DNA from 2 places in the Pseudomonas sp. HP_14 genome. Region 2 is predicted to be linked to the other one. Evidence: predicted binding sites of a transcription regulator. Region 2 holds the regulator's gene; the other holds the start of a gene.
The links. The regulator FliA, encoded in region 2, starts transcription of late flagellar genes. The targets are predictions, from matches to a motif close to CTAAAGTTTNNNNNNNNNNNGCCGNTAA.
Positions count from the first base shown of each region.

Region 1: ACYASS_RS22725 (methyl-accepting chemotaxis protein) is a predicted target of FliA. The motif match lies at 9,442-9,469, and genes of this name have one in related genera.

Region 1 is NZ_JBTOQI010000043.1:199,824-211,804, reverse strand. It holds gene ACYASS_RS22765 (hypothetical protein) at 198-434, shown strand; gene ACYASS_RS22760 (ABC transporter ATP-binding protein) at 450-1,244, opposite strand; gene ACYASS_RS22755 (ABC transporter permease) at 1,238-2,236, opposite strand; gene ACYASS_RS22750 (ABC transporter substrate-binding protein) at 2,223-3,299, opposite strand; gene ACYASS_RS22745 (GNAT family N-acetyltransferase) at 3,470-4,006, opposite strand; gene ACYASS_RS22740 (LysR family transcriptional regulator) at 4,107-4,997, shown strand; gene ACYASS_RS22735 (aldehyde dehydrogenase (NADP(+))) at 5,250-6,833, shown strand; gene ACYASS_RS22730 (FadR/GntR family transcriptional regulator) at 6,973-7,719, shown strand; gene ACYASS_RS22725 (methyl-accepting chemotaxis protein) at 7,780-9,399, opposite strand; gene ACYASS_RS22720 (DUF6482 family protein) at 9,778-10,083, shown strand; gene ACYASS_RS22715 (DUF1652 domain-containing protein) at 10,072-10,335, opposite strand; gene ACYASS_RS22710 (PAS domain S-box protein) at 10,506-11,981, opposite strand, start outside.
Region 2 is NZ_JBTOQI010000033.1:40,042-52,022, reverse strand. It holds gene flhF (flagellar biosynthesis protein FlhF) at 1-1,281, shown strand, start outside; gene fleN (flagellar synthesis regulator FleN) at 1,397-2,230, shown strand; gene fliA (RNA polymerase sigma factor FliA) at 2,227-2,967, shown strand; gene ACYASS_RS17895 (chemotaxis response regulator CheY) at 3,259-3,633, shown strand; gene ACYASS_RS17890 (protein phosphatase CheZ) at 3,653-4,441, shown strand; gene ACYASS_RS17885 (chemotaxis protein CheA) at 4,480-6,753, shown strand; gene ACYASS_RS17880 (protein-glutamate methylesterase/protein-glutamine glutaminase) at 6,992-8,170, shown strand; gene ACYASS_RS17875 (flagellar motor protein) at 8,170-8,910, shown strand; gene motD (flagellar motor protein MotD) at 8,917-9,804, shown strand; gene ACYASS_RS17865 (ParA family protein) at 9,849-10,637, shown strand; gene ACYASS_RS17860 (CheW domain-containing protein) at 10,752-11,651, shown strand; gene ACYASS_RS17855 (chemotaxis protein CheW) at 11,709-11,981, shown strand, end outside.

The DNA.
Region 1 (11,981 bases), on a different contig from region 2:
TGAAGCCCAGCCATAAACTGAACGAACGTTCCAGGTTGGCACGCTATTTTCAAGGGTACTGGTGTCAGGCCGCCATTTGCCGCACTGCCGGACCAATCGCCGCACAAGGCGCACCAATTAGAAGTCTTGTACCGGTGTTTCGTCCAATAACAGTGCAGCGCAGACCGATACTCACGCTATCAGCAAGGAATTAGCCCATGTCCTATCTACTGCTGCTCAAGGAATCGCTGCTCGCTCGCCTTGCGATCAAAACTGCCACGCCGGAAAGCATCAACGTTCAGCCGGAACCGATGAAAACTATCACCGCTTCGGATGCCGACGCGGGTCAGGCGCATCTGGACCAGTTCGTCGATGGCGTGGAGTGGGAAACCCTACTGGTAGACCTGGCCTGCTTCAATGACGGGCCGGAGTATTCAGCTCAGGCCCGTTTTTAAGGCCGATCCATACCACTACCAGCTCTCCCCCAACCCGAGCAGCCCTAGAATCTGCTTGCGCAGGTCGACCAGATACGGATCATCACGATGCCGTGGATAAGGTCGATCGATGGTCAGTTGCGCCTTGATGCTGGCCGGTCGGTCGCTGAAGACAATGACGCGATTGGCCAGCAGCAGCGCTTCCTCCACGTCGTGCGTCACCAGCAACGCTGTGTAGCCCTGGCGCTGCCACAGGTCGATCAATTCCTTTTGCATGGTGATGCGGGTCAGCGAATCAAGCTTGCCCAGGGGTTCGTCGAGGATCAGCAGCCGCGGTTCATTAACCAGCGCGCGGGCCAGCGCCACACGCTGGGCCATACCACCCGACAGTTGTCGCGGATACGCGCGGGCGAAACTGCTGAGGCCCACCGTGGCCAATGCAGCATCCACTTTGCCGGAGTGGGTCTTGAGCAGGCCCTGAGCTTGCAGCCCTAGCGCAACGTTGTCCCACACGCGTCGCCACGGATACAGCGTGGGATCCTGAAAGACGACAACACGACTCGGATCGGGGCCGCTGATCGACAGCCCGTCCGCCAACAGCGCCCCGCTGTCAGCAGGCTCCAGTCCGGCAACCAATCGCAACAAGGTGGATTTACCGCATCCCGACGGCCCCAGCAGCGCGACGAACTCACCCGGAGCAACGTCTAGCGAGACGTTTTCCAGAACAGGCAGATGCTGCCCGTCCAGCGCAAAACCGTGGTTGAGATGCTCAATACGCAGCGCCAGCCCGGCGGACGTTGAAACCGTTGAAGCAGATGCAGTGGCTACCATTTCATGGCTCCTTGTTGCCAGGCGAGCAAGCGATCACGTATCAGGAACAGCCCGGAAATCAACCCGGAACAGGCCAGCGCCATGATCAACAATGCCGCATACATATTGGCGTAGGCGGCCCAGCCTTGTGCCCATTGCAGGTACCAGCCAATGCCTGACTTCACCCCCATCATTTCCGCGACTACCAAGGTCGAGAACGATGCGCCCAGCCCCATGAACAAGCCGACGAAAACGTGAGGCAATGCAGCCGGGATCGCCACGTTGAAAATCAGAAAGCCCGGCTTCGCACCCAATGTCCGGGCAACGTCGTAGTACGCCTTGTCGACACTGGCAACGCCCGACCAGGTGAGCACCGTGACCGGGAACCACGTCGCCAGTGCAATCAGGAACACGCTGGCGCTCCAACTGCTCGGGAACAGGAAGAAGCACAGCGGCAGCAAGGCGGTGGACGGCACCGGCCCCAGAATGCGCAAGACCGGATGCAGCCAATAGCCGATGCTGGTCGACCAGCCGATGGCGACGCCCGCGACAAAACCGGTAACGGCACCCAGTGCCACACCCGTCCCCAACAACAGCGCTGAATTGAGCAAGCTGTCAGCCAGCCGAGGCCAGTCTTCGATATAGACATCCAGCAGCGCTTGCGGCGGCGCAAAGAAAGGCACCGGCAGCACTGCCAGCTTGGCGGTGAGCAGCTCCCATATCCCTAACAATAGTGGCAGGGCAATCAGCCAGGCACCGGCGGGATGGGCCCGACGCTGCACAGCCGGAAACCAGCGACCGAGAATGCCCGCCAGGCCAATCAACGCGGCGACCGCCAGACACAGATTGGCCAGCCCCTGCGTCATCGGCCAGTTACGGGTAGCGTTAGGGAAATAAGCGATCAGCAGCGCGACGCCAATCCAGGCGACAACGGCCACCGCACCCTGCCGCCAGAATCTGGCGGGTGCTTGCTCCTGGGCAGCTATTTGCGGTGCGGCTTCAATTGAAGACATCGGCGGTGATCTCCCTGGAGAAGGCCACGGGGTCGGTGTTCTTGCGAATCACTTCAACCGTCTGCAAATCGGTCACGTAGGTGACGATTTCCTGGGTCAATGCTGCGCCTACCGCATGGTGGCCGTGGGTGTGGTCATGAAGGATGGCCTTCACTTCTTCGACCGACGTGTTCAGCGCGTGGGCCTGGAACCCTTTGGCGACGACTTCAGGGTGTTTCACGGAGTAGTCATGGGCTTCAAGAATCGCCTGGGTCAAGGCCGCAGCGACGCGTTTCTCTTCACGCACCAGCTTGCCGGTAACGCCCACCACGCAGCAGCTGAGATTGGCGTATTCATCGACCAGATTGTTCGACAGTTCGCGGGCTTTGCCACCCTGAATAAGCCGGTACATGAACGGGTCACTGCCGCTGACTGCCTGTACCTCGCCGCGCTCCAGAGCGGTGCCCAGCAAGTCGGCCGGGTACAGTCGCCATTCGACGTCACGCACTGGATCAACACCGTGTTTCTTGAGCAAGATCGAGAAGAAATTACGATCCGGGCTGGCCATGTCGGTCACGCCGATGGCCTTGCCCTTGAGGTCTTCGAGCTTCTGCACCGGGCTGTTGACTGCACTGAGCAGACGAAGGCAGCCGCCATGAGTGCCTGCGGTGAGTTTGACGTCGAACCCCTGCTCCAATGCTTTCAGCCAGCGTAAGGCCATGCCGACACCGGCGTCAGCTTTACCGGTGGCGATGGCTTCAAGCAGCACTTCTGTCGAGTTGCCGAAGTTGACCAGTTCGACGTCCAGATTGTGCTTGGTGAAGAAGCCCTGGCCGTGAGCAATTACCACCGGCGCCAGGCATACCGCGTTTAGATTGACCGCCAGCTTGAGTTTGCGTGTTTCGGCAAGCTTGATGAATTCCCCGGTGCCCGCGGGCTCGGCGTCAGCGCCGCCGACGTTGTGCCCGGCATGTTCGTCGGCAGCCCAGGTAAAACCGGGAACAGAAGCCAGTAACGGGCTGGCAAGAGCAACACCGGTCAGGCCAAGCAGACGACGGCGGGTGAGATGATCAAAAGCTGCCATGCAGGTATTCCTTGAGAAGTTATAAGTCAGGCCGCCAGCCGAAATCCCTTTCTTATAACTTTTCTCAAGGTTTCCAGTGACTGGTTAAAACCATATCACCGGAGTATTTATTCCGAAAATGCATTTAAATTATAAACTAATATGCAAACAGTCTATCGATCACCACGCCCTCACTGATCGTTGGGCAGCGTATCACTCCCCTCCGCCAACGCTCGCTGCATCAACACGGTGTCAACCCAACGCCCGTGCTTGAAGCCAACCGATTCGAAAACGCCGACCCGACGAAAGCCCAGCTTTTCATGCAGTCGCAATGAGCCATGATTTTCGCTGTTACCAATCACTGCCACCATCTGGCGCCAGCCACCCTGCACGCAGTGATCAATGACCGCGCTCAACAGCGCATGACCGATGCCTTTACCGGCCATGCCTTCTGCCATATACACCGAATCTTCCGCCGTAAAACGATAGCCGGGTCGGGGTCGATACAGGGTGGCGTAACCATAGCCAACGACCTCTCCCGCCAGTTCGGCAACCAGGTACGGCAGTTCGCGTGAGAGCACCTCAGCGCGGCGGCTTAGCATTTCCTCCACTGTCGGCGGTTGCAGTTCAAAGCTGGCAATGCCGGTCAGCACGTGGTGCGCATAAATAGCCTGTACTGCGGGCATGTCATCCTCGCGAGCGGTGCGCAGGATTAGATCGTGATTCATCTTGGTTCTCGGTAACGACTACAAGTGCGGCAATCATGACGACGCCCGGCACCTTAATAAAGCTATGATTACTCATCCCAAGCATAAGTAAAACTTTGCCATGCGGCCGTTGAACCTGAATCACTTGAACAGCTTTTCCGAGGTCATCCACCACGGCAGCTTTTCGGCTGCCGCCACTGCGTTGAACCTGACACAGCCTGCTGTGAGCCTGCATATCCGCCTGCTGGAGCAACGCCTGAACCTGCGCCTGATCGAGCGGGTGGGTAAACGTCTGAAACCGACAACGGCCGGGCTGACCCTGTTACGCCATATCGGTCGTATCGATTCGGTGATCGATGATGCTCTGCAGGATCTGGCCAGTCATGCCGAAGGCGTCGCGGGCCAGGTGGTCATCGGCACAGGCGCCACCGCGTGTATTCATCTATTGCCGCCCATCCTGAAAGCGTTGCGCACGGCGTTCCCGAAACTGGATGTGCGGGTTCGCACCGGCAATACCGAGGCGATTCTCAAGGCCGTGGAAGAAAACCGGATTGACCTGGCCTTGGTCACCCTGCCCGCAGCCGGACGTAGCCTGCACGTCACAGCTTTGCTGGAAGACGAAATGGTCGGGATATTTGCCCCTGCACAGGCCGACCTGAATCTGCCGCTCGATGCCGAGACCTTGAGCAACCTTCCTCTGGTGGTATTTGAAACAGGCAGCAGCACACGCCTGCTGATCGATCAGTGGTTCCAGCATGCCGGTGTTCAACCTAAACCGGTGATGGAGCTGGGCAGCATCGAAGCGATCAAAGAGATGGTCGCTGCCGGGCTCGGCTACAGCATCGTGCCACGCATCGCGGTAGCCACCGCCCACCATCAGCGCAACCTGCAAATACATAGCCTGACGCCGCCTTTGGTTCGTACCCTGAGCCTGGTACTGCGACAGGACAAACCGGTCAACCGGGCGCTACGTGAGGTTGTTGATGCGTTGCGGGGACTGGCCGGAAATTGAAGTCGTATCGCTCCAACAAGTCTCATATTCGCTGAACGGCCCGCGCGGCCAGTAAAGGCGCGGGCGCGCAGGCAAAAGGTGCGAAGGCCAGACACACCGCAGTTGCGCAGTCCGATCCTTGGTTGTACGATGACTGTCAACATTTTTGAGCGACGCCGGTTACAGGCCGCTCACACCGTCATCGAACGGTCGGCAGATCTCTAAGACAGGCACCAGCCTGATTAAACCCGCAAATAAAAACAGGAGACACAGATGCCTAATGTTCTCGGCCACAACTTCATCGCAGGCGCACGTAGCGCACTTGGCGAGCCGCAACACAAAAGTCTCGACGCCACTACCGGTGAAGCACTGCCTTACAGTTTCTACCAGGCCACAGATGCAGAAATCGACGCAGCAGCCCTGGCAGCAAAAAGCGCTTTTGCTGAATACCGCCAGCTGAGCCCGGCTCGCCGCGCAGAATTCCTTGATGCCATCGCTGACGAGCTGGATCAGCTCGGTGATGATTTCGTTGCCATCGTTTGCCAGGAAACCGCCCTGCCGACCGCCCGTATTCAGGGTGAGCGCGGACGTACCAGCGGCCAGATGCGCCTGTTCGCCAAAGTCCTGCGTCGCGGTGACTTCCTGGGGGCACGCATTGACCTGGCACTGCCGGATCGTAAGCCGCTGCCACGCGTCGACCTGCGTCAATACCGCATCGGCGTAGGCCCGGTTGCTGTTTTCGGCGCGAGCAACTTCCCACTGGCTTTCTCCACTGCTGGCGGCGACACCGCAGCAGCACTGGCTTCCGGTTGCCCGGTTGTGTTCAAAGCGCACAGCGGCCACATGGCAACTGCCGACCTGGTCGGTTCTGCGATCATCCGCGCGGCAGAAAAAACCAACATGCCGAAAGGCGTGTTCAACATGATTTTCGGCAGCGGCGTTGGCGAAGGTCTGGTCAAGCATCCGGCCATCAAGGCCGTTGGCTTCACTGGCTCCCTGAGCGGTGGCGACGCACTGTGCAAAATGGCTGCAGAACGTCCTGAGCCGATCCCGGTGTTCGCGGAAATGTCGAGCATCAACCCGGTTGTTCTGTTGCCTGAAGCGCTGGCCGCTCGCGGTGATACCGTGGCCAAGGACCTTGCAGCTTCGGTCGTCATGGGCGCAGGCCAGTTCTGCACCAACCCAGGCGTTGTGATCGGCATCAGCTCGCCAACCTTCACCAAGTTCCTTGAGCAACTTCAGGAACACATGGGTGGCCAGGCTCCACAAACCATGCTCAACGCAGGTGGCCTGCGCAGCTACAGCAAAGGCGTTCAGCATCTGCTGTCGCACCCAGGCGTTACGCACCTGGCGGGTAAACCGCAGGAAGGCAAACAGGCTCAGGCTCAACTGTTCAAAGCTGACGTCAGCCTGCTGCTCAATGGCGACCCGCTGCTGCAGGAAGAAGTATTCGGCCCAACCACCCTGGTCATCGAAGTCGCTGACGACGCGCAACTGAAGAGCGCGCTGCAAGGCCTGCGCGGCCAACTGACCGCCACGCTGATCGGCGAGCAGAGCGACCTGAAGAAGTACCAATGGCTGGTACCGGTGCTGGAAGAGAAAGTCGGCCGCATCCTCGTCAACGGTTACCCGACCGGCGTCGAAGTCTGCGAAGCCATGGTTCACGGTGGTCCATACCCGGCGACTTCCGATGCACGTGGTACTTCGGTGGGCACTCTGGCCATCGATCGCTTCCTGCGTCCTGTCTGCTATCAGAACTACCCTGACAGCCTGCTGCCAGAAGCGTTGCAGAACGCTAACCCGCTGGGCCTCAAGCGTCTGGTCAACAGCGAGTGGAGCGATCAGCCCATCGCTTGAGACTGACCTGATCAGTGCTCTGTAAAAGAAACGGCGCGGCCCTCAAGCCGCGCCGTTTCTTTATGGGAACGTTGTGAAGAGCTGACAGCGCGTCAATGGGTGCGACTGGAAAGCGCATTTTTTCATCAGGTGGAACACCATGAACCCCACCCCGATTTCCGAACCAGCAGAGACCGACTCGTCCATAAGACGTCCGCGCAATCTGACTCTGGCGCTGGCCAATATCCTGACCAGCATGATTGAAGACGGCCAACTGAAGGTCGGTGACAAGCTCCCGCCGGAAAAACACATCACCCAGGAACATGGCGTGAGTCGTACCGTTGTGCGAGAAGCCATTTCCCATCTGCAATCCCATGGGCTGGTGGAAACCCGGCATGGCATCGGCACGTTCGTGGTCAGACAGCGCGTTGATCAGATCGACCCGCAAGCGGACCGCACGCTCAGCGACGTCATGGCCGTCATCGAACTACGCATCGGTATCGAAGTCGACTCCGCAGGCTTTGCCGCTCTGCGCAGGACTGAAGACCAACTGGCGCGCATGCACCAGGCGCTAAAGATCATCGAAGACCCGACGGTAAGCCGAGCCGAAGCGGCGGCTGCCGATTTCGATTTTCATCAGCAAATTGCGCTGGCCACCGACAACCGCTATTTCGCTGATATCACCGAACATTTGGGCCTGACCCTAATTCCCCGCAACCGGCTCAACTCGGCAGCCTTGGCCAATACTGCTATCGAAGACTACAGCGCCAGGCTGCGCCAGGAACATCACGACATCTACGCGACCATCGCCAATCGTGACCCGGACGGTGCGAGAGCCGCCATGCGCCGCCATTTGAGCAATATTCGTGAACGCTTGCGCGTCGCGTATGAGCGACGGGGTTCATAAAATCTGACCGGACAAGGCGTACCGGCTTTTTCGCCGGTACACCTCTCCCCTGCACAAAAATTAAAGCGAGAATCGTCCCACCAGCTTGTTCATGTCTACTGCCAGACGCGACAACTCGGAACTCGCCGCAGCCGTCTGATGGGCGCCGGTCGCGCTCTGGATCGACAAATCCCGAATGCTCATGAGGTTGCCGTCAACCGAACGAGCCACTTGGGCCTGCTGCTCGGAAGCAGTGGCGATCATCAGGTTCATTTCGTTGATTTCATTGATGGCTTTGGCAATCAATGTCAACGCGGTACCTGCCTCATGCGCCACACTCAGCGTGCCTTGCGCCTGCTCACAACTCTCGCTCATGGCCTTGGTGGCTTGCTCGGTGCCCTTGAGAATGTCGCCGATCATTTGCTCAATTTCTTGAGTCGAGGTCTGAGTACGGTGGGCAAGGGCCCTCACCTCATCGGCAACGACTGCAAATCCGCGACCCTGCTCACCGGCCCGTGCCGCTTCGATAGCCGCGTTCAAGGCCAGCAGGTTTGTCTGCTCGGCAATGGTACGAATTACGTCAAGCACCTTGCTGATGTCCTTGGACTGTACCGCCAGACGCTGAACATCACCGCTGGTGTTCTGCACGGTCTGACTGAGTCTCTCGATGGCTGTAACCGTGCTGGTGACGCGCGAAGCGCCAGTGCGTGTCGCCTGATCAGAAGCCTTGGCGGCGTCAGACGCTGAAGCTGCATTACGGGCAACCTCATCAACAGCCGCAGTCATTTCATTCACCGCCGTCGCCGCCTGATCGATTTCAGTGTTCTGGCGCATCAGGCCTTTGCTGGACTCTTCGGTTACCGCGTTCATCTCTTCGGAGGCCGAGGCCAATTGGGTAGATGAATCACCGATCAGCTTGATGGTGTCGCGCAGGTTTTTCTGCATGACTTGAGTGGAGCGCATGAGGTCGGCAAATTCGTCTTTACCGGTGACGGTAATGACACTGCGCAGATCGCCTTTGGCGATCGTTTCATTGACCTTCAACATGTCCCGCAATGGAAGGACGATACTTTGGGTAAACAAAATAGCTAGCACAACGGTCGCCAGTGCGGCAGCGACAATAATAACGATGACAAACATCAAACCACTTTCATAAGAGGCTTCGGACTCTTTTCCCGCATTGTCCGCCTCGTCAATATTCATCTGTACAAGCCCGCCCACCGCCTCTTCGAGCGGGCGTGTAACAGGCGTGACATTGCTATTTATATAAGCCAGTGCTTCGGCCGTTGCCCCTCGGGTAACAAGCGCTGAAACACCATCAAAAGCTGCTAGCATCTTTTCAGCGTTGTCAGAAACAGCTTTGAATAACTGGCCTTCCCGGTCACTTGCAACAAAAGGCGCATAGGTCTTAATTTGCTTTCTGAGCTCACCACTTACGGTATTAATGATCTGGATGGTCGCCGTAATACTCTGGGGGTCCGTCTGGGATATCAGTCTGCGGTTCTCAAGGCGCAGTCGGAGCATGGCGGCATTAATACGGTCTGCTACGACAATGCTGGCCAGGGAGTCATTTTCCAGGTCCGCAGCCGTCTCACGAATTTCGCCCATTTTCCAGACGGAAATACCACCGAGGGCAACCAGCAAAAAAGCGATAAACATAAAACTTAGCGTCGCGCGCACCGATACCTTGAGGTTTCTCATTGACAGACTCCTGTTTCAGTTTGATTAACATTCAACCTGAAACTATCGGCCATTAAAAATCAAGCTTGAGGGTCCGTGGGAGTAATGAGTTTTAAAACGATTAATTAACCGTGAAGACTTCCGCAACGAGCGTAAAAAAATGATTAATTGAAAGCGAAATGAAAGAATTCACCGCCAGATAAAACACCGTTCAAGGTTAACGATGCAGGCCGATAAAACACATTTAAAACCTTAAACTGATCAAACAGTCAGTTTTTATTCCGCTACCGCCAAATCGGTTCGACGACCATTAATCCATTCAGTTCGAACTCAGCCAGCGCGTGCGCCTCGAATCAAGACAGGCAGGCAATCGCCCGCCACACAGATAAAGGTGACGTCATGGAACTGAGCAAGCTGGCCGATCATGTGAAGGCGGGTGAGATCGAAGAAGTGCATCTGGTCGCGATGGAGGGTGGCTCCTACGTCATGCACGCGTTGAAGAGTGGCAAGTCTCACCCACTGATTAACGCCAAGGGAAGCACCCTGCATGTCGCCTCAATGGAAGAGGCTCGCAAGAATCTGAAAGGCGTCCCGGAAGTGCCGCTGTTTCTGGTCCAGCCAGCGGTTCAGGATGAGATGGTCGGACTGGGCAGCGTAGACCGGCAGCCCAACCGCGAACCGATCCCGTGGCGTTCAAGCCTGTGAGGAAGGCTCTATATCGAGAGGGTTCATACCGACGCTGCCCAGCTCATCACGTAACTCGTTGATCAACGCCAGTACGTCGTGCTGCGTCTTTACTTGATCGAGAGCAATGCCGATGACCATTAGATCAACTCGCCCCGATTCACGATCATAAATGCGCACACTCAAGGATGCATCGGCTCCAATCACGCACTCGCATGCCAAAGGCTCGAAACTGCCCTCGATTTCGTGACGGACCTGTGATAGCCAGCTCACTTCTGACCACCCTGTGGCCAGCCATCTTGAATCCGCAAGCGTTTTAAATTCTGCAACGGAGGCCCCTGACAAGGTCCAGAAAATGGACCGTCAGGGTAAAGAACGCCATGCGCGATCAGCCAGACGAATTTGCACTGATAGCACTAGTGCATTTGCACTTTTTGCTAGTGCTATTGCTTGCGATTGTCACTAGTGAATAGTGCACGCTCGCGTGCCCAGACAATTGCCTCAGCGCGACTGTGCACGCCCAGCTTGGAGTACATGGTTGCCACGTGGTTACGCACGGTATTAGGCGCCAGCTTGAGGCGCGCCGCGATTTCCTTGTCTGCCAGGCCTTCACAGATCAAGCCCAATACGTCTTTTTCACGACTGGTCAGATCTGTCAGCGAAATGCCCGGCAATTGCGGTGCCTTGCCCTTCTTGACGTTGGCAAGCTTCTCGATCAATGAACGTGCGAACCATGACGCATCCTGCATGACCTCTTCAATCGCCGCGATCAGCTCCAGATCGGATCGCTTACGCTCTGAAATATCCACGATCACCAGCAGATAACACGGGACATCCTGAATGACCACGGTGTCGGCAGACAACACGCAATCAATCAACTCGTCGCCACGCTTGCGCACCTTGAGCTCCATGCCTTCAATGCTGCCAGTTTTCTTCAATACCTCGAAAATCTGCTCGCACGTCTTTTTGCCATCGATGAAACCCAGCTCTTCCACGGATCTTCCAGTCAGCTCCTGAGCCGTAAACCCGGTGGTGTTGATGAATGCATTATTGGCTTCAACCACGAACTGCGACTCGGCGTTACACACCAGGGTTGGTACAGGGGTCAGGCGAAACGCTTTGGCGAAGCGCTCCTCGCTCTGTCGCAACGCGGTCTCGACCTTGCGACGGGGTTCCATGTCCATGAAGGAAAAGAGCATGCAGTCGTCTTCATTGATGTCCAGCGGCTGTCCGGCAACTATCACCAGCTTGCTGCCACCTTTGGGCAGCTTGAGCTCAGCCTGCATCTGCGGGATGGTGCCGCCATCGTTGAGACGCTCAATGGCCAGATCCTTGCGTTCGGCGTTTTCCAGAACGTCCAGCTCATACACGGAACGCCCGATAACCTGCTCACGGGTATAGCCGGTCATTTCCAGAAAGCCTGGATTGACTTTGATGTAACGTAAATCGCTGAGCCTGCAAATAACGGCCGGTGCCGGATTGGCAGCAAACGTTCGCTCGAAGCGTTGCTCGGCACTGGCCAGTTCGGTGGCGTCGGTGATAATCAGCGCCATTAACTCAGGCTCACCGGAGCGGCCATCCAGCACCATGCTCCGCACCCGGTGCACCCAGCATTTGTCTTCGTTACCCACCGGTCTGACCTCCACCACTACATCACTGAAGGACTCGCCCTCGGCGATACGGCTGATCGGGTAATTCTCCAATGCAAGCGGGTGATTGTTGCGATAGCGCAGGTTGAACCGCGAAGCATATTCGCTGACGTTACGACCCAGCTCCTTGACGTGGTTGACGCCGTGCATCTCCAGCGCGGATTCATTGGCCCACAGAATGCTCTGATCCAGCTCGATCAAGAGAACGCCATCAGAAAGACCACCAATGATGCTCTGCAACTGTCGACGATCGGTTTCTCTATCAAGGAC
Region 2 (11,981 bases):
CTGGTTCGTGATGAGCTGGGCGCTGAAGCGGCCATCATCGGCAACCGGCGAATTGCCGGTGGCGTCGAGCTGACTGCTGCCCTGGATTACAAGCTGTCCGCGCTGGCGCCTCGCGTCCCGAATATCGAGCTTGAGGACGAGTTGCGCAAAACCCAGTCGCGCATCGTCTCGGCTCAGGCAGAACTGAACAATCGTGGTGACAGCGACGGCGCGACCAATCGCCAGTTGTTTGCCGGTTTGCCATTGAGCGCCGCTGACACTCACATCGAGCCGACTCTGGAAGAGCCGCCGCGTCCCTTTGTGCAGCCACAGGCCGCACCGGCTGCGCCAGCAGGTAATCAGCGCGGTTACGACTCGATGCGTTTTGAATTGAACGGCCTGCGCGAGCTGCTGGAAGTCCAGCTTGGCTCCCTGGCATGGAACCAGTTGCAAGGCAGCCGTCCGGCACAGGCCAATCTGTGGCGCCGTCTGCAACGTGTCGGCTTGTCCGGCCCGCTGTCGCGCGACCTGCTGGAAATGATCCCTGATATCGACGAGCCGCGTCAGGCTTGGCGTATGCTCTTGGCGCACCTGGCGCGCATGATTGAAGTGCCTGACGTGGAGCCGCTGGAAGAGGGTGGTGTGATTGCCATGGTCGGCCCTGCCGGCATGGGCAAGACCACCACGCTCGCCAAGCTGGCGGCGCGCTACGTACTCAAGTACGGCGCACAGAATATCGCTTTGGTCAGCATGGACAGTTTCCGTATCGGTGCTCAGGAGCAACTCAAGACATTGGGTCGCATCCTCAATGTGCCGGTGACTCATGTCGATCCTGGCCAGTCGCTGGCGCAGGCGCTTGATCCGCTGCTGCGCAAGCGTGTCGTGTTGATCGATACCGCCGGCCTGCAAGCCAGTGATCCGGCGTTGCGCATGCAGCTGGAAAGTCTGGCAGGGCGCGGCATCAAGTCTCGTAATTATCTGGTACTGGCAACCACCAGCCAGAAACAGGTGCTCACTGCGGCCTATCACAGCTACAAGCGCTGTGGTCTGGCGGGATGCATCCTGACCAAGCTGGACGAAACTGCCAGCCTGGGTGAGGTGCTCAGCCTTGCGATCAGTCATGAGCTGCCAGTGGCCTATCTGACTGATGGCCCACGAATTCCTGATGATCTTCACCTGCCTCGCAGGCACCAACTGGTGTCGCGTGCGGTCAATGTGCAGATGCAAGAAGAGCCAAGCGAAGAGGCCATGGCGGACATGTTCGCCGACCTTTACCACAACCCCAACAAACGGGTCGGTTAAGTGAAGCGAACTATTGGACGTTACCTGCATCGATGGTCTGCCCGGCATGGCTCTTCACTGAGCGTGTCGCCCGCAATCTGGCTACGGTCTACGCAAGACAAGGTAAAGAAATAACATGGGCAGCATGCATCCCGTACAGGTGATCGCGGTGACCGGCGGCAAGGGTGGCGTCGGTAAGACTAACGTGTCAGTGAATCTTTCGCTGGCCTTGGCCGAGCTCGGCCGGCGCGTCATGCTGCTGGACGCCGACCTTGGCCTGGCGAATGTCGATGTCCTTCTTGGCCTGACGCCTAAACGCACCCTTGCTGATGTGATCGAGGGCCGTTGTGAGCTTCGCGACGTTTTGTTGCAAGGTCCGGGCGGGATTCGAATCGTGCCTGCCGCTTCCGGCACCCAGAGCATGGTTCATCTGAGCCCGGCGCAACATGCCGGCCTGATCCAGGCGTTCAGCGACATTGGCGACAATCTGGATGTGCTGGTGATTGACACCGCAGCCGGGATTGGCGAGTCAGTGGTCAGCTTCGTCCGCGCTGCTCAGGAAGTGTTGCTGGTGGTCTGTGACGAGCCTACTTCGATCACCGACGCCTACGCGCTGATCAAGCTGCTCAATCGCGACTACGGCATGAACCGTTTCCGGGTTCTGGCCAACATGGCCCAGAGTCCGCAGGAAGGTCGCAACCTGTTTGCCAAGCTGACCAAGGTGACCGACCGTTTCCTTGACGTTGCCTTGCAATATGTTGGCGCCGTGCCTTACGACGAATGTGTTCGCAAGGCCGTCCAGAAGCAACGTGCCGTATACGAAGCTTTCCCACGCTCTAAATGCTCACTGGCGTTCAAGGCTATTGCGCAGAAGGTCGATACCTGGCCACTGCCTGCCAACCCTCGCGGGCATCTTGAGTTCTTCGTCGAGCGACTGGTTTACCAGACAAGCGCAGGGCCTGTTCAATGACCGCGAGCGGCTACCAGATGTACAGCAAGGCTTCCAGAAACTCGCAATATGAGTTGATCGAGCGGTATGCTCCGCTGGTCAAGCGCATTGCGTACCACTTGCTGGCGCGTCTGCCAGCCAGTGTTCAGGTCGAAGACCTGATTCAGGCGGGCATGATCGGCTTGCTGGAAGTGTCCACCAAGTACGATTGCACCAAGGGCGCGAGTTTCGAGACTTATGCCGGGATTCGTATTCGCGGTGCGATGCTTGATGAAGTGCGCAAAGGGGACTGGGCGCCACGCTCTGTTCACCGCAATACGCGCATGGTCAGTGACGCAATTCGCTCAATTGAAGCTAAAACAGGTCGCGACGCTAAAGATCACGAAGTTGCGGCCGAACTCCAATTGAGTCTCGATGATTATTACGGGATTTTGAACGATACCTTGGGCAGTCGCCTCTTCAGTTTTGACGACCTGCTACAGGACGGCGAACATGAAGGGCTGCATGAGGATGGCGCAAGCGGTTCGCTTGAGCCGTCGCGCGACCTGGAGGATGAACGCTTCCAGGCTGCGTTGGCAGATGCAATTGCCAACTTGCCTGAGCGTGAACGTCTGGTCTTGGCGCTGTACTATGACGAGGAGCTGAACCTCAAGGAAATCGGTGAGGTCCTGGGGGTCAGTGAATCGCGAGTCAGCCAGTTACACAGCCAGTGCGCCGCTCGTTTGCGGGGGCGTTTGGGAGAGTGGCGAGCGCGTTGACAGGCGGTATGCGTCCTTGGTGATGGCGTGTCGCGTGTGAGCAGGCTGTGCAAAGCGTTACGTGGGACAGTGGACAAGGCTGGAGCCGTACAGGTATTTCGCTCCACGGACTGTAGAAGCAATAGCTTTAATGCAGCCCGTGGATTTGCTGTGCGGTTTCCATAGTTGTTGATATACCAAGCCCGTCGTCGTTTTCGCACAGCCGATGTGAGCTGTGCCGGTATTGATTGAACAGCGCGTTCAGGTGCTGAACGCGTCAAAGACTGCTTGGAGGTCGAATTGGACAAGAACATGAAAATCCTCATCGTTGATGACTTCTCAACGATGCGGCGGATCATTAAAAACCTGCTACGTGATCTGGGCTTCACCAACACGTCCGAAGCCGATGACGGGCTTACCGCGTTGCCGATGCTGGAAAGCGGTTCTTTTGACTTTCTGGTAACGGACTGGAACATGCCTGGCATGACCGGTATCGACCTGCTGCGTAAAGTACGTGCCGATGAGCGCCTCAAGCACCTGCCGGTGTTGATGGTGACCGCAGAAGCCAAGCGCGACCAGATCATTGAAGCGGCTCAGGCCGGCGTCAATGGTTATGTCGTCAAGCCATTCACGGCTCAGGCGCTGAAAGAAAAGATCGACAAGATCTTCGAGCGCGTCAATAGCTGATGTATGCCGCGAGGGCTCTATGGAGAACAACGAAACGTCAATGGGCGAGTTTGAAGCGACCCTGAAGAAACACGCTAGCGAGCTGGTGACGAGCCTTGAAAAAGGCCGTTTCGGCGACGCGGTGCAATTGATCCACGAGCTTAACCAGGCTCGGGATCGCGGTCTCTATCAAGAGATCGGCAAGCTGACTCGCGAGCTGCACAGTGCGATCGTCAATTTTCAAATTGACCCGAACATGCCGCAAGCTGAAGAAGTGTCCCAGATCACGGATGCCACCGAACGCCTGTCGTATGTTGTCAGGCTTACGGAAAACGCAGCTAACCGCACCATGGATCTGGTCGAGGAAAGCACCCCGCTGATCCATAGTCTGAACGATGAGGCCAAGGCCTTGAGTGCTGACTGGGGGCGCTTCATGCGCCGTGAAGTCGGCGCAGAAGAGTTTCGTGAGCTGGCGCGGCGTGTCGATGGTTTCTTGACGCGCAGCGAACAGGATACCCAGAAGGTTTCCTCCCACCTCAACGATATTCTGCTGGCTCAGGACTTCCAGGACCTTACCGGTCAAGTGATCAAGCGCGTCACGCAATTGGTCACTGAAGTGGAGAGCAATCTGCTCAAACTGGTGCTCATGGCCAGTCATGTCGACCGCTTTGCGGGCATCGAACATGACGACGAATCCATCCGCGCAGAAAAAGATCCACAAAAACATCTCAAACAGGGTGAAGGTCCGCAGATTCATGCCGATAAACGGGAAGACGTTGTGTCCGGACAGGACGATGTAGACGATCTGCTATCGAGCCTGGGCTTCTAAGTCTGGTCTGTTGACGGTTAATTTTAGGGAGCACCCCAATGAGCTTCGGCGCCGATGAAGAGATCCTTCAGGATTTTCTGGTAGAGGCCGGCGAAATTCTGGAGCAGTTGTCTGAACAGTTGGTCGAGCTGGAAAGCCGACCGGATGACGCAGATCTGCTCAATGCAATTTTTCGCGGTTTTCACACTGTAAAAGGGGGCGCCGGCTTCCTCCAGCTCCATGAGCTGGTGGAGTGCTGCCACATCGCCGAGAACGTCTTCGACATCCTGCGTAAGGGTGAGCGTCGCGTTGATTCGGAATTGATGGACGTGGTCCTGGAAGCGCTGGATGCGGTCAACGCGATGTTCAGCCAGGTGCGCGAACGTAGCGAAGTCACTCCGGCTACACCGGAACTGCTCGCGGCACTGGCGCGGCTGGCTGAGCCAGCATCGGCTGACGAAGCTCCTGCGGCTGAAGCCTTGGAAGAAGTAGAAGAGGCACCTGTTGAAGCTGCCGCTGAAGCCGCTTCAGACGAGATCACTGATACCGAATTCGAGCACTTGCTTGATCAGCTCAATTCCGCGAAAGAGCAGCCAGCGGCTGCTGCCGCGCCGACCACTGGCGCAGCGGCATCCGATGAGATCACCGATTCGGAATTCGAATCGCTGCTCGATCAGTTACACGGCAAAGGCCAGTTTGCTGCAGACAGTGCAGCGCCTGCTGCCGTCGCTCCAGCTGCCGCACCCGCTGGCAAAGCGGAAAGCGGCGACATCACCGACGATGAATTCGAAGCGTTGCTCGATCAGCTGCACGGCAAGGGTTCGTTCGATCCTTCCGCCGCAGCGGCTCCTGCACCTGCTGCGGCGGCACCTGCTGCCAGCGCGCCGGCCGGTAAAGGCGACGAAATCTCCGATAACGAATTTGAAGCACTGCTTGACGAGTTGCATGGCAAAGGCAAGTTCGAGCCTGACGTAGCTGCGGCGGTTGCTGCACCTGCTGCGGCCGTGTCTGCGCCTGCCAAGCCAGCAGCACCGGCGGCCAAGCCTGCTCCGGCTGCAGCGGCCAAACCGGCAGCCGCGCCAGCGCCCGCCAAGGCTGCTGCACCTGCTCCTGCGCCAGCCAAGCCAGCTGCGCCACCGGCCGAGAAACCGGTCGCCTCGGAAGCGGAAACCACCGTACGGGTTGATACCGCGCGCCTGGACGAGATCATGAACATGGTCGGCGAACTGGTGCTGGTGCGTAACCGTCTGGTGCGCCTGGGTCTCAACAGTGGCGACGAAGCCATGTCCAAGGCGGTTTCCAACCTTGATGTGGTGACAGCTGACTTGCAGACCGCGGTGATGAAGACCCGGATGCAGCCGATCAAGAAAGTGTTCGGTCGCTTCCCGCGACTGGTACGTGACCTGGCTCGCCAGCTCAAGAAAGAGATCAACCTGGAACTGGTCGGTGAAGAGACCGATCTGGACAAGAACCTCGTAGAGGCGCTTGCCGATCCACTGGTCCACTTGGTGCGTAACGCGGTCGACCACGGTGTAGAAACCCCGGAAGAGCGTGAGGCATCAGGCAAGCCGCGTGGCGGACGGGTCATTCTCTCTGCCGAGCAGGAAGGCGACCACATCCTGTTGTCGATTTCAGATGACGGCAAGGGCATGGACCCTAACGTCTTGCGCTCGATTGCGGTCAAGCGTGGCGTGATGGACAAGGATGCTGCTGATCGCCTGAGCGATACCGACTGCTACAACCTGATTTTCGCCCCAGGGTTCTCGACCAAAACCGAGATCTCCGACGTGTCGGGCCGTGGTGTGGGCATGGACGTGGTGAAAACCAAGATTGCCCAGCTCAACGGTACGATCAACATCTACTCGACCAAGGGTCAGGGCTCGAAGATCGTCATCAAGGTGCCGTTGACCCTGGCAATCATGCCGACCCTGATGGTGATGCTGGGCAATCAGGCCTTCGCATTCCCGCTGGTCAACGTGAACGAGATCTTCCACCTGGACCTCTCGACTACCAACGTTGTTGATGGTCAGGAAGTGGTGATCGTGCGTGACAAGGCACTGCCGCTGTTCTACCTCAAGCGCTGGCTGGTCAGCTCGGCCGTCCACGAAGAGCAGCATGAAGGGCATGTGGTGATTCTTTCGGTAGGCACCCAGCGTATCGGCTTCGTTGTCGATCAGTTGGTGGGCCAGGAAGAAGTGGTCATCAAGCCGCTGGGTAAAATGTTGCAGGGGACACCTGGCATGTCTGGCGCCACCATCACTGGTGACGGTCGCATTGCCTTGATTCTCGATGTGCCGAGTATGCTCAAGCGGTACGCCGCACGGCGTATTTGATTCTGGTGTCACGGGCAGACAACTGTCCGTGACGCCTGGTCAGGCGGTGTCGAAAACGCTGCAAATGGATGCGAGGCAATAACAATGACGAGTCGCAGACGCAGTTGGCAAAAGAGCGTGTGCGTCCCGTGACCTTTTGAGGCCTGCTTCGATCGGTTTTTCTGTCGTTGGGTGAAGCTTGCTTCAACGGCGCGTCGCATAGCGCAGCAGTTTCCGTGCAGCCTGTAATGGAGTGTTTATGGTAGTCAAGGTATTGGTGGTGGATGACTCCGGTTTCTTCCGCCGCCGCGTCACGGAAATTCTTTCTTCAGACCCAAACATCAAGGTTGTCGGTACCGCGAGCAACGGCAAGGAAGCGATTGATCTGGTGCTGTCGCTCAAACCTGACGTGATTACCATGGACTACGAAATGCCCATGATGGACGGCATCACTGCTGTTCGCCAAATCATGCAGCGCAGTCCAACCCCGGTGCTGATGTTCTCCTCGCTGACCCACGAAGGTGCCCGCGTTACGCTGGATGCCCTGGACGCCGGTGCGGTGGATTTCCTGCCCAAGAATTTCGAAGACATTTCGCGTAACCCGCAGAAGGTCAAGCAACTGCTGTGTGAAAAGGTCCACAGCATCTCGCGCAGTAATCGCCGTGGCTTGAGTGGTTCGGCTCCGGTGGCAGCGCCTGCAGTCGCCCCGGTTTCATCTCCAGCTCATGCCCCGACTCATACATCAACTGCGGCCCCTGCCACCGGCAGAACGGCCAGCCCGGCTCCAGCGCGCCCGATAACTCCGCGTGCGGCAGCTGCGCCCGCTCCGGCGGCAAGCGGTTCGCACCCGCCGTTGTCGGGTACGCCCAAGCGCAAGGCTTACAAGCTGGTCGCTATCGGCACCTCGACGGGCGGCCCGGTCGCCTTGCAGCGTGTGCTGACTCAGCTGCCTGCCAATTTTCCTGCGCCTATCGTACTGATTCAGCACATGCCCGCAGCATTCACCAAGGCCTTCGCCGAGCGTCTGGACAAGCTGTGCAAGATCAGCGTCAAGGAAGCGGAGGATGGTGACATCCTGCGCCCAGGTCTTGCGCTCCTGGCTCCAGGTGGCAAGCAGATGATGATCGATGGTCGCGGTGCAGTGAAAATCCTGCCGGGCGACGAGCGTCTGAATTACAAGCCTTGTGTGGATATCACCTTTGGTTCGGCGGCCAAATCCTATGGCGACAAGGTGCTGGCGGTCGTGCTTACCGGCATGGGCGCGGATGGTCGTGAGGGCGCGCGTTTACTCAAGCAAGGTGGCAGTCACGTTTGGGCTCAGGACGAAGCAAGCTGCGTGATCTATGGCATGCCAATGGCGATTGTCAAAGCTGACCTGGCGGACGCGATTTACAGTCTGGACGATATCGGCCGGCACCTGGTGGAGGCGTGTGTCTGATGGATGTTCTGAGTCTGATCGGTCTCATCCTCGCGTTCATTGCAATTGTCGGCGGTAACTATCTGGAAGGTGGACATTTGTCCGCCTTGCTCAATGGTCCTGCGGCATTGATCGTCATTGGCGGTACCTTGGCAGCATCAATGCTGCAGTCGCCCATGAGCGCTTTCAAACGGGCTATTCAGATCGGTATCTGGATTCTGTTTCCGCCGCGCATTGATCTGGCGGGCGGCATCGACCGGGTGGTCAACTGGAGCATGACCGCACGCAAGGAAGGTTTGCTGGGGCTTGAGTCGGTTGCCGACGCCGAGCCTGATACCTACGCTCGCAAAGGCTTGCAACTGCTGGTGGATGGGGCTGAGCCACAAGCGATTCGCAGCATCCTGGAAGTCGATTTTCTGACCCAGGAGCATCGTGATGTCCAGGCCGCCAAAGTATTCGAAAGCATGGGCGGCTATGCGCCGACCATCGGCATCATCGGTGCGGTGATGGGCCTTATTCACGTCATGGGCAATCTGGCCGACCCGAGTCAGTTGGGCAGCGGTATTGCCGTGGCGTTCGTAGCCACTATTTATGGCGTGGCCTCGGCCAACCTGATTCTGTTGCCGGTTGCCAACAAGCTCAAGGGCATTGCCTTGCGCCAGTCGCGTTATCGGGAAATGCTGCTCGAAGGTCTGCTGTCCATTGCCGAGGGTGAGAACCCGCGCTCCATTGAACTCAAGCTGCAAGGCTTCATGGAGTAATACGCCATGGCTCGACGTCGTCGACCCGAAGAGCACGAAAATCACGAGCGCTGGCTGGTGTCTTACGCGGACTTCATCACGCTGCTGTTTGCCTTTTTTGTCGTGATGTATTCGATTTCGTCTATCAACGAAGGCAAGTACAAGATCCTCTCCGAGGCCTTGGTCGGTGTATTCAACGACTCCGAGCGCAGCATGAAGCCGATCCCCATCGGTGAGCAGCGCCCACTGTCGGTCAAACCGGCCGAGCCCCTGGTCAGGGACAGCGAGCAAGTCGACGCGGGCATCGGCCAGAACACCACTGATCCGCTCAAGGAAATTGCCGACGATGTACGTGCGGGCTTCGGCGACCTGATCAAATCCAATCAGATGACGGTGCGCGGCAACGAGCTGTGGATTGAAATCGAACTCAGCTCAGGCTTGCTGTTCGGTAGCGGTGACGCTATTCCGAGCGACAAGGCGTTCACGATCATTGAAAAAGTCGCGAAGATCATCAAGCCATTCGACAACCCGATTCACGTCGAAGGTTTTACCGATGACCAGCCGATCAGCACCTCGCAGTTTCCGACCAACTGGGAACTCTCTTCGGCGCGTTCGTCGAGCATCGTGCGGATGCTCGCGATGGAAGGGCTTAACCCCGCCCGCATGGCCTCGGTAGGGTATGGCGAATTCCAGCCAGTGGCTTCCAATGCGACGGCCGAAGGGCGTGGTCGCAATCGTCGGGTGGTGCTGGTGATCTCCCGTAATCTGGACGTGCGCCGTAGCCTGACCGCTTCAGGCTCGGCCAATGCGCAACCGGATGCTGCCTTGCGCCGTGCTGGCACACAAACTGCACCTGCGCCTGTCAACCCGGCGGTTCGCAGCAATACCGTCAATTCTTCGTCACCCGTACGATAGTCGTTTCTCGGTATGGCCACGCCATTACGGGAGGAAGAGCACACATGAGAGTCTGGGCAGTAGCCAATCAAAAAGGTGGCGTGGGTAAAACCACTTCGACCATCGCGTTAGCGGGGCTGTTGGCCGATGCCGGCAAGCGCGTGGTTGTGGTCGATCTCGACCCCCATGGCTCGATGACCAGTTACTTCGGTCACGACCCTGACCTGCTTGAACACAGCGTCTTTGACCTGTTCCTGAATAAAGGCAATATCCCCGATGGCCTGCCCGGCCAGTTGTTATTGCCGACCAGCGATCAACGCATTTCCCTGCTGCCTTCGAGCACTGCACTGGCCACGCTTGAGCGCCAGTCACCCGGCCAGAGTGGCCTGGGGCTGGTAATCGCCAAAAGCCTGGCGCAGCTCTGGCAGGATTTCGACTACGCCTTGATCGATAGCCCACCCTTGTTGGGTGTCTTGATGGTCAATGCATTGGCGGCGAGTCAGCAGTTGGTGATCCCGGTGCAGACTGAGTTCCTTGCCGTCAAAGGTCTTGAGCGCATGGTCAACACCCTGGCGATGATCAACCGCTCACGTAAAGTCCCGTTGCCCTACACCATCGTGCCCACCTTGTTTGACCGGCGCACACAGGCGTCCATGGGGACCCTTAAATTGTTGCGTGACAGCTTTCCCGAACATGTCTGGAAAGCTTATGTGCCCGTGGACACCCGTTTGCGCGATGCGAGCCGCAAGGGTGTCACGCCTTCTCAGTTCGACAACAAAAGCCGTGCGGTACTGGCCTATCGGGCTTTGCTCAAGCATTTGTTGTCCGAGCAGCTCGTGGCGCAGGTGGCTTGAGATGAGCACGCAGTCTTTATTTTCGACAGGCACGCAGAACCATTCAAGTCGGGGCTTACATTGGCCGATAACTCATTCAAGCGGTAATCGCGTCAATCATTGTGTGGCACCTGTATGAACCTGAATCGGCCTGTAGAGATAGCAACACGACCGCAGTTGGCGCTGCAGTCTTATCTGGATGCGCTGCTTCAGGACGCCACTGAAGATCTGCCCGAAGTATTGCCGGACGAGCCGAAGCTCGCGGAAGATGATTTTGAAGCAGCGGTGCGTGAAGAGCAGGAGCATGACAAGCGCATGCAGGCTCTGGCGACACCGATTGCCGTGGCCGTTGCTGCACCTGCGCCTGTTGCCGTACCCGTTGCGGTTGCTGCGCCGGTGCAGGTCCCGGTCGCCGTCCCCTTGGTGGCGCGGGTTGAAGTTGAAGTCGTGCCGGAAGTTGCAAAGGTGGTTTCGGTACCGACAGCAGAATTGATCGAGCCGGTTGCCGATGTTCATCTGGCAACCGCCCAGCGCACACCCACGCCGCCGCCTACCAGCGACGGTCGGCCTGCCTGGGCAGAGGAGCCGTTCGAATGTCTGCTGTTTGATGTGGCCGGTTTGACGTTGGCCGTGCCGCTGGTTTGTCTGGGGTCGATTTATCCCCTGGCCGGACATGATTTGACGCCGCTGTTTGGTCAGCCGGAATGGTTCCTCGGAATCCTGCCGAGCCAGAGTGGCAACCTGAAAGTCCTGGATACCGCGCGCTGGATCATGCCGGACCGGTACCGCGACGATTTTCGTCAGGGCTTGCAGTATGTAATTTCGGTTCAGGGTTATGAATGGGGGTTGGCGGTGCATCAAGTCAGCCGCTCATTGCGTCTTGACCCGAGCGAGATCAAATGGCGTACCCAGCGAGGGCAACGTCCCTGGTTGGCGGGCACAGTGATAGAGCACATGTGCGCCTTGCTGGATGTTTCAGAGTTGGCCGAGTTGATAGCCAGTGGCGCGGTCAAGCAGATGCACAAAACCAAATAATCAAGAGGGGGCGTAGAGCACGTCTCCTGCACAGCACACACGCGAGGGGTTGGGGTTATGAAGAAGTCGTCCGCACAAGGTTCCGAAGATCCTATTCTGCAGTGGGTTACGTTCCGCCTGGATAATGAGTCTTACGGCATCAACGTGATGCAGGTCCAGGAAGTGCTGCGCTATACCGAGATCGCGCCAGTACCGGGTGCTCCAAGCTACGTGCTGGGTATCATCAACCTGCGCGGTAACGTCGTGACTGTGATCGACACGCGTCAGCGTTTTGGTCTGGACCCGGTTGAAGTCAGCGACAACACGCGTATCGTGATCATCGAAGCCGAC